3 regions of the Rossellomorea marisflavi genome follow, and region 1 is predicted to be linked to each of the others. Evidence: a T-box and tRNA genes for the amino acid it is inferred to sense, from the RefSeq annotation. Region 1 holds a T-box; the other regions hold tRNA genes.
The links. A T-box is a leader RNA that pairs with one kind of tRNA and senses whether it is charged. The one in region 1 lies ahead of K6T23_RS10820 (tryptophan--tRNA ligase), so its partner is inferred to be a tRNA-Trp.

Region 1 (4,499 bases):
TTACCCTGGTGGACAAGCCGAATACCTGAGGGTCCCTTACGCAGATTTCACCTCGTTCAAAGTCCCCGAAGAAAGTGAACTTTCTGATGAGAGTGTGCTTTTCCTTTCAGATGTCATTCCTACTGCTTATTGGAGCGTTGAGAACAGCGGTGTGAAGGCTGGTGATACCGTCATCATCCTCGGCAGTGGTCCAATCGGACTCATGGCTCAAAAATTCGCCAAGTTAAAAGGGGCAAAAAGAGTCATTGCCGTTGATCAGGTAAGGCATCGCCTTGATCATGCCAAGAAAACGAATGGAGCAGAAATCTATGACTTTTCGGGAAATCCGGACATCGGACAGTTGTTGCACGAAGATACGAATGGAGGAGCAGACGTCGTGATCGACTGCGTCGGGATGGACGGGACTGTTGCTTCCGGTGAATCATTCGGATCTGATTTTGACAATCAGTTCGGCACGATCCGTCCTATCATCACTGCTTCTCAGGCGGTACGCAAGTTCGGTACTGTTCAGTTGACGGGCGTCTATGCGACTGAGGCAAATGGTTTTCCGATCGGTGACTTCTTCAGCAGGAACGTTTCCCTGAAAATGGGACAGGCTCCAGTGATTCATCTGATGCCAAAACTCTACAGCATGATTGAAGACGGAGCTTTTGACCCGACTGATATCATCACCCACTCGCTTCCTCTGGAACAGGCAAGCGAAGGGTATAAAATTTTCGACGAGAAATCCGATGGTAACATCAAAGTGATTCTGAAGCCGTAAAGAAGCTCACCCATTAAATCGACCAAGCCCGGACTTCCTGGTAATAAGGATGTCCGGGCTTTTGATTTAAGCTAAAGGGATGGGTTCGCGTTAAAGAATCCCTATTTTCTTCTTGATTTCTGTCAGAAAAGGAGCGGTTGTCTCCCTTGCCCGTTGTGCTCCGCGGGCCAGTACAGCCTCCATCTTTTCCGGAGAGTCCATCAGTTCCAAGTACCTTTCCCTCGGCCCGGTCATTTTTCCATTGATGGCGTGGAACAGTTCCGCTTTCGCCTCTCCCCAGCTGATTCCATCCCTGAACCGGTCCTTCATCACGATGACCTCTTCCGGAGAGGCGAATTCCCTGTACAAAGCGAAAATCACAGATTGATCATGGTCCTTAGGGTCTGTCGGAAGCGAAGAATCGGTCTTGATCTTATTGATCAACTTCTTCAGTTTGGCGGGTTCTTCGAAAAGGGGAATGGTATTATTGTATGATTTGCTCATTTTCCTTCCATCCAAACCAGGTACTACAGCCGACTGCTCCTGGATGAAATGTTCAGGAAGTTTGAAGATTTCTCCGTACTGCTTGTTGAAGTATCCGGCAATATCGCGGGCAATTTCGATATGCTGTAGCTGATCTTTTCCCACAGGGACCTTGTCTGCTTGGAATAACAGAATATCGGATGCCATGAGGACAGGGTATGTGTAGACACCCATGTTCACACCATGATCAACTTCCTGTCCAGCCCCCTTGTTGCCATCGGTCATGGCTTTATAGGCATGTGCGCGGTTCATGAGTCCTTTTGGCGTAATACAGGAGAGGATCCATGTGAGTTCAAAGATCTCCGGTACGTCAGACTGTCTATAAAACGTCACCTTTTCAGGGTCAAGACCCAGTGCTAGCCACGCTGCTGCAATCCCCCTTGTAAGGTTTCTCATCTCTTCCGCATCCTGTACCTTGGTCATCCCATGATAGTCGGCGATGAAGTAAGATGCCTGATATTCCTTAGATTCCGCCAGCTTCAGTGCAGGCTTGATGGCACCCACGTAGTTCCCTAAATGAATTCTCCCTGTAGGCTTGATACCTGTTAACACCCTTTGTTTCATTTTAGTCTTTCCCCCCTGTGATTGTCGGCTTCTCTAAATGCTGATGACATTGATTTCTCTATAAACAAAAAAGCCCCCCGTCCTCGGAAAAGGACGGGAGACCCGTGGTGCCACCTTCATTCATGCATCAAGCATGCGCTTATCGGCCAACGGTGACCATCCACCGCCGGACTCCCTTTTATCGGTGGGAAATCCGCCCATTTCGGGAAGCTCCAAAGTCCATTCAACGGCCATATGCACTGATTCACACCAACCATCAGCTCTCTGGGGCATCTGTTCCGTTTACTACTCTTCATCGACGCTCAACTATCGTTTTCATTATCATACAGAATCAGGATCGACCAGTCAATCTTTTCCATCATTTTAAATTTCTTTAGAAGAGAGGGGAAGAAAAAGTTTCACTCCCTTTTTATTGAATGGGAGAAACTTCATATCCCCGATCAGATGGCTGATATAGCCGATCATGGCTGCCTGAAACAAGCCATCCACCATCACAGCACCCTGAAATGCAAGAGCCACGAAATAAAAATAGATGATCCCCAGGATGGAATGGGTATACGTCCGGTGTGAAACCAACGAGGCGATGATCACGTAGATACCCATCAGCCACATCCATGATGTATCAAGCTGAAAACCGCAGGCAGCTATCCCAATGCCGGTGATGGTGAGCATCCTTCTTTGAGTGATGAATGTCGAGAAGATCAGGATGAGAACACCATACCCGATCCCAAGCCACCTTTCATTTCCCGTTCCTTCTAAGTAGCTGTATAGCATCACAAACAATGAAACCACCTGGACCGCAGACCTCACCATTTTGGAGGAGAAAGTCACTTTATTGCTGAGCTTGCCATTCACATCAAGATCCGGAATAAGCGCAGACACCCCTCCTGCAGCGACAAGTGAGGCAGTATCGACTGCATCCGCACCGTACGTTTGGGCAATGATGAAACCGACAGCCGCTCCCACTGTCATATGTGCCGTTCCATTCAAGTCATTTCCCTCTTTCTCTATAAAAATATGTAGGATTACTCTCTTAATCTATCACGTATGCGATCAATCACCTGCAGCATGTAAGAGGATTCGTGTGGAACAAATGCTTCCCACGCTACCTTTGAGCTGATGTATTCCTTCTTCCCTTTTCGAATCCTGAATCCGTCCACTGGGATGGAATCTTTCCCGCCTTTGATCAGACTCTCCACATCATCAAGACCGGCAGCAAATATCCCTACCACTTCCTCTTCTTGAAGATGAAATGCTTCAAATGGGACATGCTGTTCAAGAAGGAAAACATTCGTCCATTCCCTATCGATCAGTGGCCCATCGATCAATTCCTCTTTCAACGCTCCCAGAGGGTTAAGCTCTTCAAATGTAAGCGCAAGCCCAAGCTCCTCATAGACTTCCCTGATCCCATCCGAAACTTCCTCATGGTCCAAGAGATGCCCGGCTGCGGTTATATCGAGCAGACCAGGAAAGTCCCTCTTCCCCATGCTTCTCAGTTGAAAATAAACCATGTCCCTTCCTTGATCCCGGAAGGCAATCCAACAGTGAAACGTCTCATGCCAAAATCCTTTTGAGTGGATCTCTTCACGATCAGCGCTTCCGATACGATCGTATCGATCATTGAATATGGAGAGTATCTCCTTTTCTTTCATACTGTACCCCTTCCCTTATCGCCTCTAAGTAGGATTTGAGTTGTATCGGCCTTTCTAGAAAAACATCCGCCCCATCCTGTGAAGACAGATCCCCGATACAGATGGTCATACAGTCCATCTCTGAGAGCTTTGTTCCAGTTCCTCCCACAAGGATTCCTTTGGAAGAGTCCGTCAACTCTAAGGGAAGAGATGCATCCCTATCATAAAAATCACTTACATATTCCAGCAAGCCAAGTTCATGAAAATAATCCTTCGCCTGTTTCATCATCGGACAGTTCACGGCCAATATCCTATACCCGCTTGCGGATAGATAGTGAATAAGCTCTGGAGCTTCTTCTTTCCACACCTCTTTCATGTCGTCCTCTCTCATAAATGTTTCATTCATATCAAATATCACTGCCGAGTCCATTCATATTCTCCTTTTGTTGCGTTTCAATCTTCTTTCTGCTCCCGACAATTGATCACGGGCAGAAAAAACCATTTATACATTGTAACACATTCCCTTCTAAAAGTAGCGAAAAACCCACTTTGGTGTGTATTGGAGGCCTTTTTGCCACAGGGGAATTCTTTCAAAATCCTTGAATGACAGCCGGCGGCCATCCTCCATATCCTTCAGAACCAGCTGTTCGAGTTCTGCTGCCTTCTTCCCTTTGATTATACAGTTGCTTTCGTCATTCAGGAACAAGCTTCGCGGGTCCCAATTTGCTGTTCCAACGTCTGCCCACTGATGGTCGATGATCATGACCTTCCCATGAAAGAAGCCTTTCTCATACAGATATACACTTGCTCCTGCCTCCAGGAGCTCTTTTTCGATTTTATAACCTGGTGGCTTCGTGAACCAGGCATCAGTCTCATCCGGGACGAGGATGCTCACATCCACTCCCCTCGAAATGGCACGTTTCAGAGAGTGCATGAGGGAATCAGTCGGAATGAAATAGGGAGTGGCGACAATCAGGCTTTCCTCTGCGTCATCAATCCAATCAATCATCCGTCCTTCC
Region 2 (4,499 bases), 1.7 Mb from region 1:
CTAGCGATTCCAGCTTCATGTAGGCGAGTTGCAGCCTACAATCCGAACTGAGAACGGTTTTATGGGATTGGCTAAACCTCGCGGTCTTGCAGCCCTTTGTACCGTCCATTGTAGCACGTGTGTAGCCCAGGTCATAAGGGGCATGATGATTTGACGTCATCCCCACCTTCCTCCGGTTTGTCACCGGCAGTCATCTTAGAGTGCCCAACTGAATGCTGGCAACTAAGATCAAGGGTTGCGCTCGTTGCGGGACTTAACCCAACATCTCACGACACGAGCTGACGACAACCATGCACCACCTGTCACTCTGTCCCCCGAAGGGGAAAGCCCTATCTCTAGGGTTGTCAGAGGATGTCAAGACCTGGTAAGGTTCTTCGCGTTGCTTCGAATTAAACCACATGCTCCACCGCTTGTGCGGGCCCCCGTCAATTCCTTTGAGTTTCAGTCTTGCGACCGTACTCCCCAGGCGGAGTGCTTAATGCGTTAGCTGCAGCACTAAAGGGCGGAAACCCTCTAACACTTAGCACTCATCGTTTACGGCGTGGACTACCAGGGTATCTAATCCTGTTTGCTCCCCACGCTTTCGCGCCTCAGTGTCAGTTACAGACCAGAAAGTCGCCTTCGCCACTGGTGTTCCTCCAAATATCTACGCATTTCACCGCTACACTTGGAATTCCACTTTCCTCTTCTGCACTCAAGTTCCCCAGTTTCCAATGACCCTCCACGGTTGAGCCGTGGGCTTTCACATCAGACTTAAGAAACCACCTGCGCGCGCTTTACGCCCAATAATTCCGGACAACGCTTGCCACCTACGTATTACCGCGGCTGCTGGCACGTAGTTAGCCGTGGCTTTCTGGTTAGGTACCGTCAAGGCGCCGCCCTATTCGAACGGCACTTGTTCTTCCCTAACAACAGAGTTTTACGATCCGAAAACCTTCTTCACTCACGCGGCGTTGCTCCGTCAGACTTTCGTCCATTGCGGAAGATTCCCTACTGCTGCCTCCCGTAGGAGTCTGGGCCGTGTCTCAGTCCCAGTGTGGCCGATCACCCTCTCAGGTCGGCTACGCATCGTCGCCTTGGTGAGCCATTACCTCACCAACTAGCTAATGCGCCGCGGGTCCATCTGTAAGTGATAGCCGAAGCCACCTTTCAACCTTCCCCCATGCGGGGGTAGGTGTTATCCGGTATTAGCCCCGGTTTCCCGGAGTTATCCCAGTCTTACAGGCAGGTTACCCACGTGTTACTCACCCGTCCGCCGCTGATCTCAGGGAGCAAGCTCCCATCGATCCGCTCGACTTGCATGTATTAGGCACGCCGCCAGCGTTCGTCCTGAGCCAGGATCAAACTCTCCATAAAAAGTTTGAATAGCTCTTTTAAAAATAAATCTAGAATTAACGTTGACGTGTTTGTCTTGTTTTGTTCAGTTTTCAAGGTTCAAATATCAAGTGCTTCTCTCGAAGCGACCCTTACTATATTACAGTAATCGATGTTTGTTGTCAATACTTTATTTTAAAAAGTTTTTGACGACATTGCCTCAGCAACAATTACCAGCTTACCAATTAACTTCGCAGAAGTCAACTTCTTTTTCAAACTTTTTCAAAAAATTTTAAAAAGAAATGGCTCCGCAGGCAAGATTCGAACTTGCGACCGATCGGTTAACAGCCGATAGCTCTACCACTGAGCTACTGCGGAATGGTAGATGGTGGGCCTAAGTGGACTCGAACCACCGACCTCACGCTTATCAGGCGTGCGCTCTAACCAGCTGAGCTATAGGCCCGCATGAAAATAAATTGGAGCGGGTGATGGGAATCGAACCCACGACATCAGCTTGGAAGGCTGAGGTTTTACCATTAAACTACACCCGCATGTTAAATTGAAAATGGTACCGGTGGCCGGGGTCGAACCGGCACTCCTTACGGAACACGATTTTGAGTCGTGCGCGTCTGCCTATTCCGCCACACCGGCAGGTGCTGAAAAAAAATAAAATTGGAGGCGGTAACCGGATTTGAACCGGTGGTGAAGGTTTTGCAGACCTCTGCCTTACCACTTGGCTATACCGCCTTATTGGCTGGGCTAGCTGGATTCGAACCAACGCATGTCGCAGTCAAAGTGCGATGCCTTACCGCTTGGCTATAGCCCAATAATATGGGGCGACTGATGGGAATCGAACCCACGAATGCCGGAACCACAATCCGGTGCGTTAACCACTTCGCCACAATCGCCATGTGTTTTTTTGGCAGGGGCAGTAGGAATCGAACCCACACCAAAGGTTTTGGAGACCTTCGTTCTACCGTTAAACTATGCCCCTATATAGATCGTTCTATACTTGAACCTAGTTCAAGAAAACAAATGGTGGAGGGGGGCAGATTCGAACTGCCGAACCCGAAGGAGCGGATTTACAGTCCGCCGCGTTTAGCCACTTCGCTACCCCTCCATCAATGGTGGCTCAGGACGGAATCGAACCGCCGACACATGGATTTTCAGTCCATTGCTCTACCAACTGAGCTACTGAGCCATAAAAGGTCTTTGTTACATATAAAAAAGATAAATGGCGGTCCGGACGGGACTCGAACCCGCGACCTCCTGCGTGACAGGCAGGCATTCTAACCAACTGAACTACCGGACCAAAGCTTTTTGCGATAGCAAAATAGCTATCATTAGTATTCGCATTAGCGAAATAAACATCAATGTGCTGCGATAGCAAAGCTATCATTGTCACTACATCCCGATCCTCTCGGATCAACATGGTATTGCGGGGACAGGATTTGAACCTGCGACCTTCGGGTTATGAGCCCGACGAGCTACCGAACTGCTCCACCCCGCGACGATAAAAGATGAAAGGAAATATGGAGGAGGAAGGGGGATTCGAACCCCCGCGGGCTTTGACACCCCTGTCGGTTTTCAAGACCGATCCCTTCAGCCGGACTTGGGTATTCCTCCGTATGTATAAATGGACCCTGCAGGACTCGAACCTGCGACCGGACGGTTATGAGCCGTCTGCTCTAACCAACTGAGCTAAGGGTCCAAAGCATAACCGTATGTAAATAGCGGCGGAGGGGATCGAACCCCCGACCTCACGGGTATGAACCGTACGCTCTAGCCAGCTGAGCTACACCGCCATGATGAATAACCTATATGTTCGATCAAAGGATCGTTGGTGGAGCCTAGCGGGATCGAACCGCTGACCTCCTGCGTGCAAAGCAGGCGCTCTCCCAGCTGAGCTAAGGCCCCAAAGAAAGTGGTCGGGAAGACAGGATTCGAACCTGCGACCCCTTGGTCCCAAACCAAGTGCTCTACCAAGCTGAGCTACTTCCCGATATAATGGCGCGCCCGAGAGGAGTCGAACCCCTAACCTTTTGATCCGTAGTCAAACGCTCTATCCAATTGAGCTACGGGCGCACGTATTTATTATCCTGCATCAAGTGAATCCAATGAAGGATTGTAAACCTGTGCTTCTGTCGGTCCGCCAATGCGGCGAGGCAACAATAATGGAGCGGAAGACGGGATTCGAACCCGCGACCCCCACCTTGGCAAGGTGGTGTTCTACCACTGAACTACTTCCGCATATGGTGCGGGTGAAGGGACTTGAACCCCCACGCCTTGCGGCGCCAGATCCTAAGTCTGGTGCGTCTGCCAATTCCGCCACACCCGCATGATACAAATGGTGAGCCATGAAGGATTCGAACCTTCGACCCTCTGATTAAAAGTCAGATGCTCTACCAACTGAGCTAATGGCTCGTTCTGCTTGCTTTGTCCAAACCAATCGAACAAAAGTGGTGCCGGCAAGAGGACTTGAACCCCCAACCTACTGATTACAAGTCAGTTGCTCTACCAGTTGAGCTACACCGGCATGGTGTATAATCGTTCTTTTCGCTTTGCCTTAACATCTGCGCAAAGGTTAAGAACTTAATGGTAAGTTATTGTCACTCCGCTTGCGCTTCGTGAAAAAACTATGGTGGAGGATGACGGGATCGAACCGCCGACCCTCTGCTTGTAAGGCAGATGCTCTCCCAGCTGAGCTAATCCTCCAAATGGTGACCCATACGGGATTCGAACCCGTGTTACCGCCGTGAAAGGGCGGTGTCTTAACCGCTTGACCAATGGGCCGTTATGTATGCGTCTCTTAAGGACAAGAATTACTATATCATCTTATTTCGCAGAAGTCAACTTCTTTTCAAAAATATTTCACCGAACGAGTTCGTTTTTTTTCAGCCGGTTGACTGCTAGAAGATTAAGATACCACATATAGGAGTGTTTCCACAATATAAATGTGGTGGTTTTCTAAAAATAAAAAAGACAGCTACAAGAGCTGTACAAGTTTGTCTCCGTGATATCTGGATTTTTCCTGATATTTATTCAACAAACTGCTGTCGTGGGTCGTATCCAGACGGTAATTGAAGGTGAAGAACCAGAACTTATGCCATTCCCTTAAAAATGTACGAAGCATCGCGATCCCTCCTGGTTGGTTAATCTTGTTGCCTTTAGTTTATCAAAGGAAT
Region 3 (4,499 bases), 670 kb from region 1:
ATGTAAATGAATAATACAGTCCCATCAAGAATGGGATGATCTGAATAACCAGGAAGAACACTAGTGCCGGACCCACGAAGGCACTATAGGTCAATATGTTCTTCCATTTAAGTCCTTTTTTAGGAACAGGCTTCAGCTGTGCTTCTGGCCTGACCGGTCCCGTCTCTATCTTTGGTTCCATCTCTTCTCCCCCTTCGGTCGCGCTTTTTTTCATTATAATGTAAACGCTTACTTTTTATAGTCAACTGAGTTGACATGGATGGGGCACGATATTGACCTCTTTAGGGATCAAAAAAAAGACCCCCGCCTGAGTAAAGCGGGAGTGAGTTATATCTATTATTCACGGTCTAGGGGGAAGTCTCCCATCAATCGGTGGAGCCAGGAGATGCTGAGCTGGAACCACTGTGAGAAATCATCGTCTACCATTGAACGCTGTCCAGCCGATGACAAAGGCTTCCCTAGGGAAAGTCCGTGTACACCATGCTGAAAAATATGAGATTCAAAGGGGACGCCAGCACGGGTGAGGGCCCTTATGAATTCCACCGTATGTTCAACTGGTACAATCCGGTCTTCAAAAGTTGAAAACAAAAAGCTAGGAGGTGTGTTCCCATCAACTTTCTCTTCGAGGGATGGCACCGGGAATGCCAGCACATCCTCAAGGTTTGAAAGAATACAAGGATACCCAAGGATCAGGGCTCTCGGTCTGTAGGTACCCATGGTACCCAGCGAAGCGGCCAGATGCCCCCCAGCGGAAAAGCCGACTACCGCGATACGCTCAGGATCCACTCCTAATTCAGAGGCATGATTCCTGATATAAGCTAAAGCTTCCTCAGCATCCCTGAATGAATCTTCAAACCTCTTGGCTTCTCCTACCGAATAACGTAGGGTGAATGCATGATAGCCTTCTGACAAGTATGCCATGGCTACAGGCTCTGCCTCCCGGTCGGATGTATAGTAATACCCTCCTCCCGGCAGGATCAGAACGGCAGGACGGGTGGTAATGTTTTTCATACGCTTGGTTGTATCCAATAAATAAGCTGTAAGCGTCGATTGCGGGTTGCTGCTCAACTGGATAGATTGAATGTTCATGCGTTTTCCCCCTAATGATCTATACGTTATGTCCAGTATATAAGGAGACGGATGGGGTTTCCAGATATTCTCTCCTGCAATACAAAAAAAGACTTCCAACAAATCTGTTGGAAGTCTGAATATGTAAGATGGAGCGGGTGATGGGAATCGAACCCACGACATCAGCTTGGAAGGCTGAGGTTTTACCATTAAACTACACCCGCTTATGGTACCGGTGGCCGGGGTCGAACCGGCACTCCTTACGGAACACGATTTTGAGTCGTGCGCGTCTGCCTATTCCGCCACACCGGCAAGCGTCTAAAAACAATATGGAGGCGGCAACCGGATTTGAACCGGTGATAGAGGTTTTGCAGACCTCTGCCTTACCACTTGGCTATGCCGCCATTTTTCTATGGAGCGGAAGACGGGATTCGAACCCGCGACCCCCACCTTGGCAAGGTGGTGTTCTACCACTGAACTACTTCCGCACTACTGGGCTAGCTGGATTCGAACCAACGCATGTCGCAGTCAAAGTGCGATGCCTTACCGCTTGGCTATAGCCCACTGTTAGTATATGACACACAGAGAAAAATGTGACAAAAATATGGGGCGACTGATGGGAATCGAACCCACGAATGCCGGAACCACAATCCGGTGCGTTAACCACTTCGCCACAATCGCCATGGCAGGGGCAGCAGGAATCGAACCCGCACCAAAGGTTTTGGAGACCTTCGTTCTACCGTTAAACTATGCCCCTGTACTAAATGGTGGAGGGGGGCAGATTCGAACTGCCGAACCCGAAGGAGCGGATTTACAGTCCGCCGCGTTTAGCCACTTCGCTACCCCTCCAGCTAAAAAAATCAGTGGTGCCGGCAAGAGGACTTGAACCCCCAACCTACTGATTACAAGTCAGTTGCTCTACCAGTTGAGCTACACCGGCACAAAAAAATGGTGGCTCAGGACGGAATCGAACCGCCGACACATGGATTTTCAGTCCATTGCTCTACCAACTGAGCTACTGAGCCATTGCATATTTTTATTAAAAATGAAAAATGGCGGTCCGGACGGGACTCGAACCCGCGACCTCCTGCGTGACAGGCAGGCATTCTAACCAACTGAACTACCGGACCAACTTTTTTTCGCATTAGCGAAAATAAAGATCAATGTTCTTTTAATAGCAAATATGCTATCAATGTCACTACATCCCAATCCTCTCGGATCAAAACGGTATTGCGGGGACAGGATTTGAACCTGCGACCTTCGGGTTATGAGCCCGACGAGCTACCGAACTGCTCCACCCCACGACGATAAAAGTTTGATTCCATTCTTTAACCTGTTAAGTTCAAGAACGCATGGAACGTTTTTTTCACTACGCTTCGCTTCGTGAAAAAACAATGGTGGAGGATGACGGGATCGAACCGCCGACCCTCTGCTTGTAAGGCAGATGCTCTCCCAGCTGAGCTAATCCTCCACTGATTCTTTCTGTTTGAAAATGGTGACCCGTACGGGATTCGAACCCGTGTTACCGCCGTGAAAGGGCGGTGTCTTAACCGCTTGACCAACGGGCCTTATATGGCGGAGAGCAAGGGATTTGAACCCTTGAGACAGCTATAAACCGCCTACACGATTTCCAATCGTGCTCCTTCGGCCACTCGGACAGCTCTCCATATAATGGCTCCACAGGCAGGACTCGAACCTGCGACCGATCGGTTAACAGCCGATAGCTCTACCACTGAGCTACTGTGGAATGTACCGCCTGGCGACGTCCTACTCTCGCAGGGGGAGATCCCCCAACTACCATCGGCGCTGAAGAGCTTAACTTCCGTGTTCGGCATGGGAACGGGTGTGACCTCTTCGCCAATGTCACCAGACTATGTGCGTCCTTCAAAAGGACAAGTATTATTATACCGCATCTTCGCGGTAATTTCAAGGTTTTTTTTATACTTTATGTATACTTATTCCCTGAAAACTAGATAAAGGGTTGATAGTCAATCATTACCGGCGTATCGTCCAGTCCGGGAGACGCGAAGCGCCTCCTTCGTCTTACTTTGGTTAAGTCCTCGATCGATTAGTATCAGTCAGCTCCATGTGTCGCCACACTTCCACCTCTGACCTATCTACCTGATCATCTTTCAGGGATCTTACTCACATAAAGTGATGGGAAATCTCATCTCGAGGGGGGCTTCATGCTTAGATGCTTTCAGCACTTATCCCTTCCGCACATAGCTACCCAGCGATGCCTTTGGCAAGACAACTGGTACACCAGCGGTGCGTCCATCCCGGTCCTCTCGTACTAAGGACAGCTCCTCTCAAATTTCCTGCGCCCACGACGGATAGGGACCGAACTGTCTCACGACGTTCTGAACCCAGCTCGCGTACCGCTTTAATGGGCGAACAGCCCAACCCTTGGGACCGACTACAGCCCCAGGATGCGATGAGCCGACATCGAGGTGCCAAACCTCCCCGTCGATGTGGACTCTTGGGGGAGATAAGCCTGTTATCCCCGGGGTAGCTTTTATCCGTTGAGCGATGGCCCTTCCATGCGGAACCACCGGATCACTAAGCCCGACTTTCGTCCCTGCTCGACTTGTAGGTCTCGCAGTCAAGCTCCCTTGTGCCTTTACACTCTGCGAATGATTTCCAACCATTCTGAGGGAACCTTTGGGCGCCTCCGTTACTCTTTAGGAGGCGACCGCCCCAGTCAAACTGCCCACCTGACACTGTCTCCCACCCCGATAAGGGGCGCGGGTTAGAATGTCAACACAGCCAGGGTAGTATCCCACCGACGCCTCCACCGAAGCTAGCGCTCCGGCTTCCAAGGCTCCTACCTATCCTGTACAAGCTGTGCCAAAATTCAATATCAGGCTACAGTAAAGCTCCACGGGGTCTTTCCGTCCTGTCGCGGGTAACCTGCATCTTCACAGGTACTATAATTTCACCGAGTCTCTCGTTGAGACAGTGCCCAGATCGTTACGCCTTTCGTGCGGGTCGGAACTTACCCGACAAGGAATTTCGCTACCTTAGGACCGTTATAGTTACGGCCGCCGTTTACTGGGGCTTCGATTCGCACCTTCGCTTGCGCTAAGCACTCCTCTTAACCTTCCAGCACCGGGCAGGCGTCAGCCCCTATACTTCGCCTTACGGCTTCGCAGAGACCTGTGTTTTTGCTAAACAGTCGCCTGGGCCTATTCACTGCGGCTCTCTCGGGCTTGCACCCTACCAGAGCACCCCTTCTCCCGAAGTTACGGGGTCATTTTGCCGAGTTCCTTAACGAGAGTTCTCTCGCTCACCTTAGGATTCTCTCCTCGCCTACCTGTGTCGGTTTGCGGTACGGGCACCATCTTCCTCGCTAGAGGCTTTTCTTGGCAGTGTGGAATCAGGAACTTCGCTACTATAATTCGCTCGCTATCACAGCTCAGCCTTCACGATGA

Region 2: it encodes a tRNA-Trp, which carries the amino acid that the T-box ahead of K6T23_RS10820 (tryptophan--tRNA ligase) is inferred to sense. The anticodon was not compared.
Region 3: it encodes a tRNA-Trp, which carries the amino acid that the T-box ahead of K6T23_RS10820 (tryptophan--tRNA ligase) is inferred to sense. The anticodon was not compared.

Annotation. Positions count from the first base shown of each region.
Region 1 is NZ_CP081870.1:2,055,103-2,059,601, reverse strand. It holds gene K6T23_RS10825 (alcohol dehydrogenase catalytic domain-containing protein) at 1-763, shown strand, start outside; gene K6T23_RS10820 (tryptophan--tRNA ligase) at 854-1,849, opposite strand; T-box leader at 1,936-2,157, opposite strand; gene K6T23_RS10815 (metal-dependent hydrolase) at 2,213-2,821, opposite strand; gene K6T23_RS10810 (NUDIX hydrolase) at 2,875-3,501, opposite strand; gene K6T23_RS10805 (hypothetical protein) at 3,467-3,898, opposite strand; gene K6T23_RS10800 (phospholipase D-like domain-containing protein) at 4,007-4,499, opposite strand, start outside.
Region 2 is NZ_CP081870.1:3,718,441-3,722,939, forward strand. It holds rRNA gene K6T23_RS19295 (16S ribosomal RNA) at 1-1,356, opposite strand, end outside; tRNA gene K6T23_RS19300 (tRNA-Asn) at 1,618-1,692, opposite strand; tRNA gene K6T23_RS19305 (tRNA-Ile) at 1,701-1,777, opposite strand; tRNA gene K6T23_RS19310 (tRNA-Gly) at 1,792-1,865, opposite strand; tRNA gene K6T23_RS19315 (tRNA-Leu) at 1,881-1,965, opposite strand; tRNA gene K6T23_RS19320 (tRNA-Cys) at 1,988-2,061, opposite strand; tRNA gene K6T23_RS19325 (tRNA-Gln) at 2,066-2,140, opposite strand; tRNA gene K6T23_RS19330 (tRNA-His) at 2,147-2,222, opposite strand; tRNA gene K6T23_RS19335 (tRNA-Trp) at 2,235-2,308, opposite strand; tRNA gene K6T23_RS19340 (tRNA-Tyr) at 2,351-2,434, opposite strand; tRNA gene K6T23_RS19345 (tRNA-Phe) at 2,440-2,515, opposite strand; tRNA gene K6T23_RS19350 (tRNA-Asp) at 2,550-2,626, opposite strand; tRNA gene K6T23_RS19355 (tRNA-Met) at 2,751-2,824, opposite strand; tRNA gene K6T23_RS19360 (tRNA-Ser) at 2,848-2,940, opposite strand; tRNA gene K6T23_RS19365 (tRNA-Ile) at 2,952-3,025, opposite strand; tRNA gene K6T23_RS19370 (tRNA-Met) at 3,046-3,119, opposite strand; tRNA gene K6T23_RS19375 (tRNA-Ala) at 3,156-3,231, opposite strand; tRNA gene K6T23_RS19380 (tRNA-Pro) at 3,240-3,316, opposite strand; tRNA gene K6T23_RS19385 (tRNA-Arg) at 3,323-3,399, opposite strand; tRNA gene K6T23_RS19390 (tRNA-Gly) at 3,490-3,564, opposite strand; tRNA gene K6T23_RS19395 (tRNA-Leu) at 3,568-3,652, opposite strand; tRNA gene K6T23_RS19400 (tRNA-Lys) at 3,663-3,738, opposite strand; tRNA gene K6T23_RS19405 (tRNA-Thr) at 3,775-3,850, opposite strand; tRNA gene K6T23_RS19410 (tRNA-Val) at 3,954-4,029, opposite strand; tRNA gene K6T23_RS19415 (tRNA-Glu) at 4,033-4,107, opposite strand; gene K6T23_RS19420 (hypothetical protein) at 4,301-4,447, opposite strand.
Region 3 is NZ_CP081870.1:1,389,991-1,394,489, reverse strand. It holds gene K6T23_RS07485 (carbohydrate ABC transporter permease) at 1-181, opposite strand, end outside; gene K6T23_RS07480 (alpha/beta hydrolase) at 337-1,089, opposite strand; tRNA gene K6T23_RS07475 (tRNA-Gly) at 1,219-1,292, opposite strand; tRNA gene K6T23_RS07470 (tRNA-Leu) at 1,296-1,380, opposite strand; tRNA gene K6T23_RS07465 (tRNA-Cys) at 1,399-1,472, opposite strand; tRNA gene K6T23_RS07460 (tRNA-Gly) at 1,482-1,556, opposite strand; tRNA gene K6T23_RS07455 (tRNA-Gln) at 1,561-1,632, opposite strand; tRNA gene K6T23_RS07450 (tRNA-His) at 1,674-1,749, opposite strand; tRNA gene K6T23_RS07445 (tRNA-Trp) at 1,752-1,825, opposite strand; tRNA gene K6T23_RS07440 (tRNA-Tyr) at 1,834-1,917, opposite strand; tRNA gene K6T23_RS07435 (tRNA-Thr) at 1,933-2,008, opposite strand; tRNA gene K6T23_RS07430 (tRNA-Phe) at 2,018-2,093, opposite strand; tRNA gene K6T23_RS07425 (tRNA-Asp) at 2,122-2,198, opposite strand; tRNA gene K6T23_RS07420 (tRNA-Met) at 2,299-2,372, opposite strand; tRNA gene K6T23_RS07415 (tRNA-Val) at 2,464-2,539, opposite strand; tRNA gene K6T23_RS07410 (tRNA-Glu) at 2,562-2,636, opposite strand; tRNA gene K6T23_RS07405 (tRNA-Ser) at 2,642-2,734, opposite strand; tRNA gene K6T23_RS07400 (tRNA-Asn) at 2,741-2,815, opposite strand; rRNA gene rrf (5S ribosomal RNA) at 2,823-2,939, opposite strand; rRNA gene K6T23_RS07390 (23S ribosomal RNA) at 3,117-4,499, opposite strand, start outside.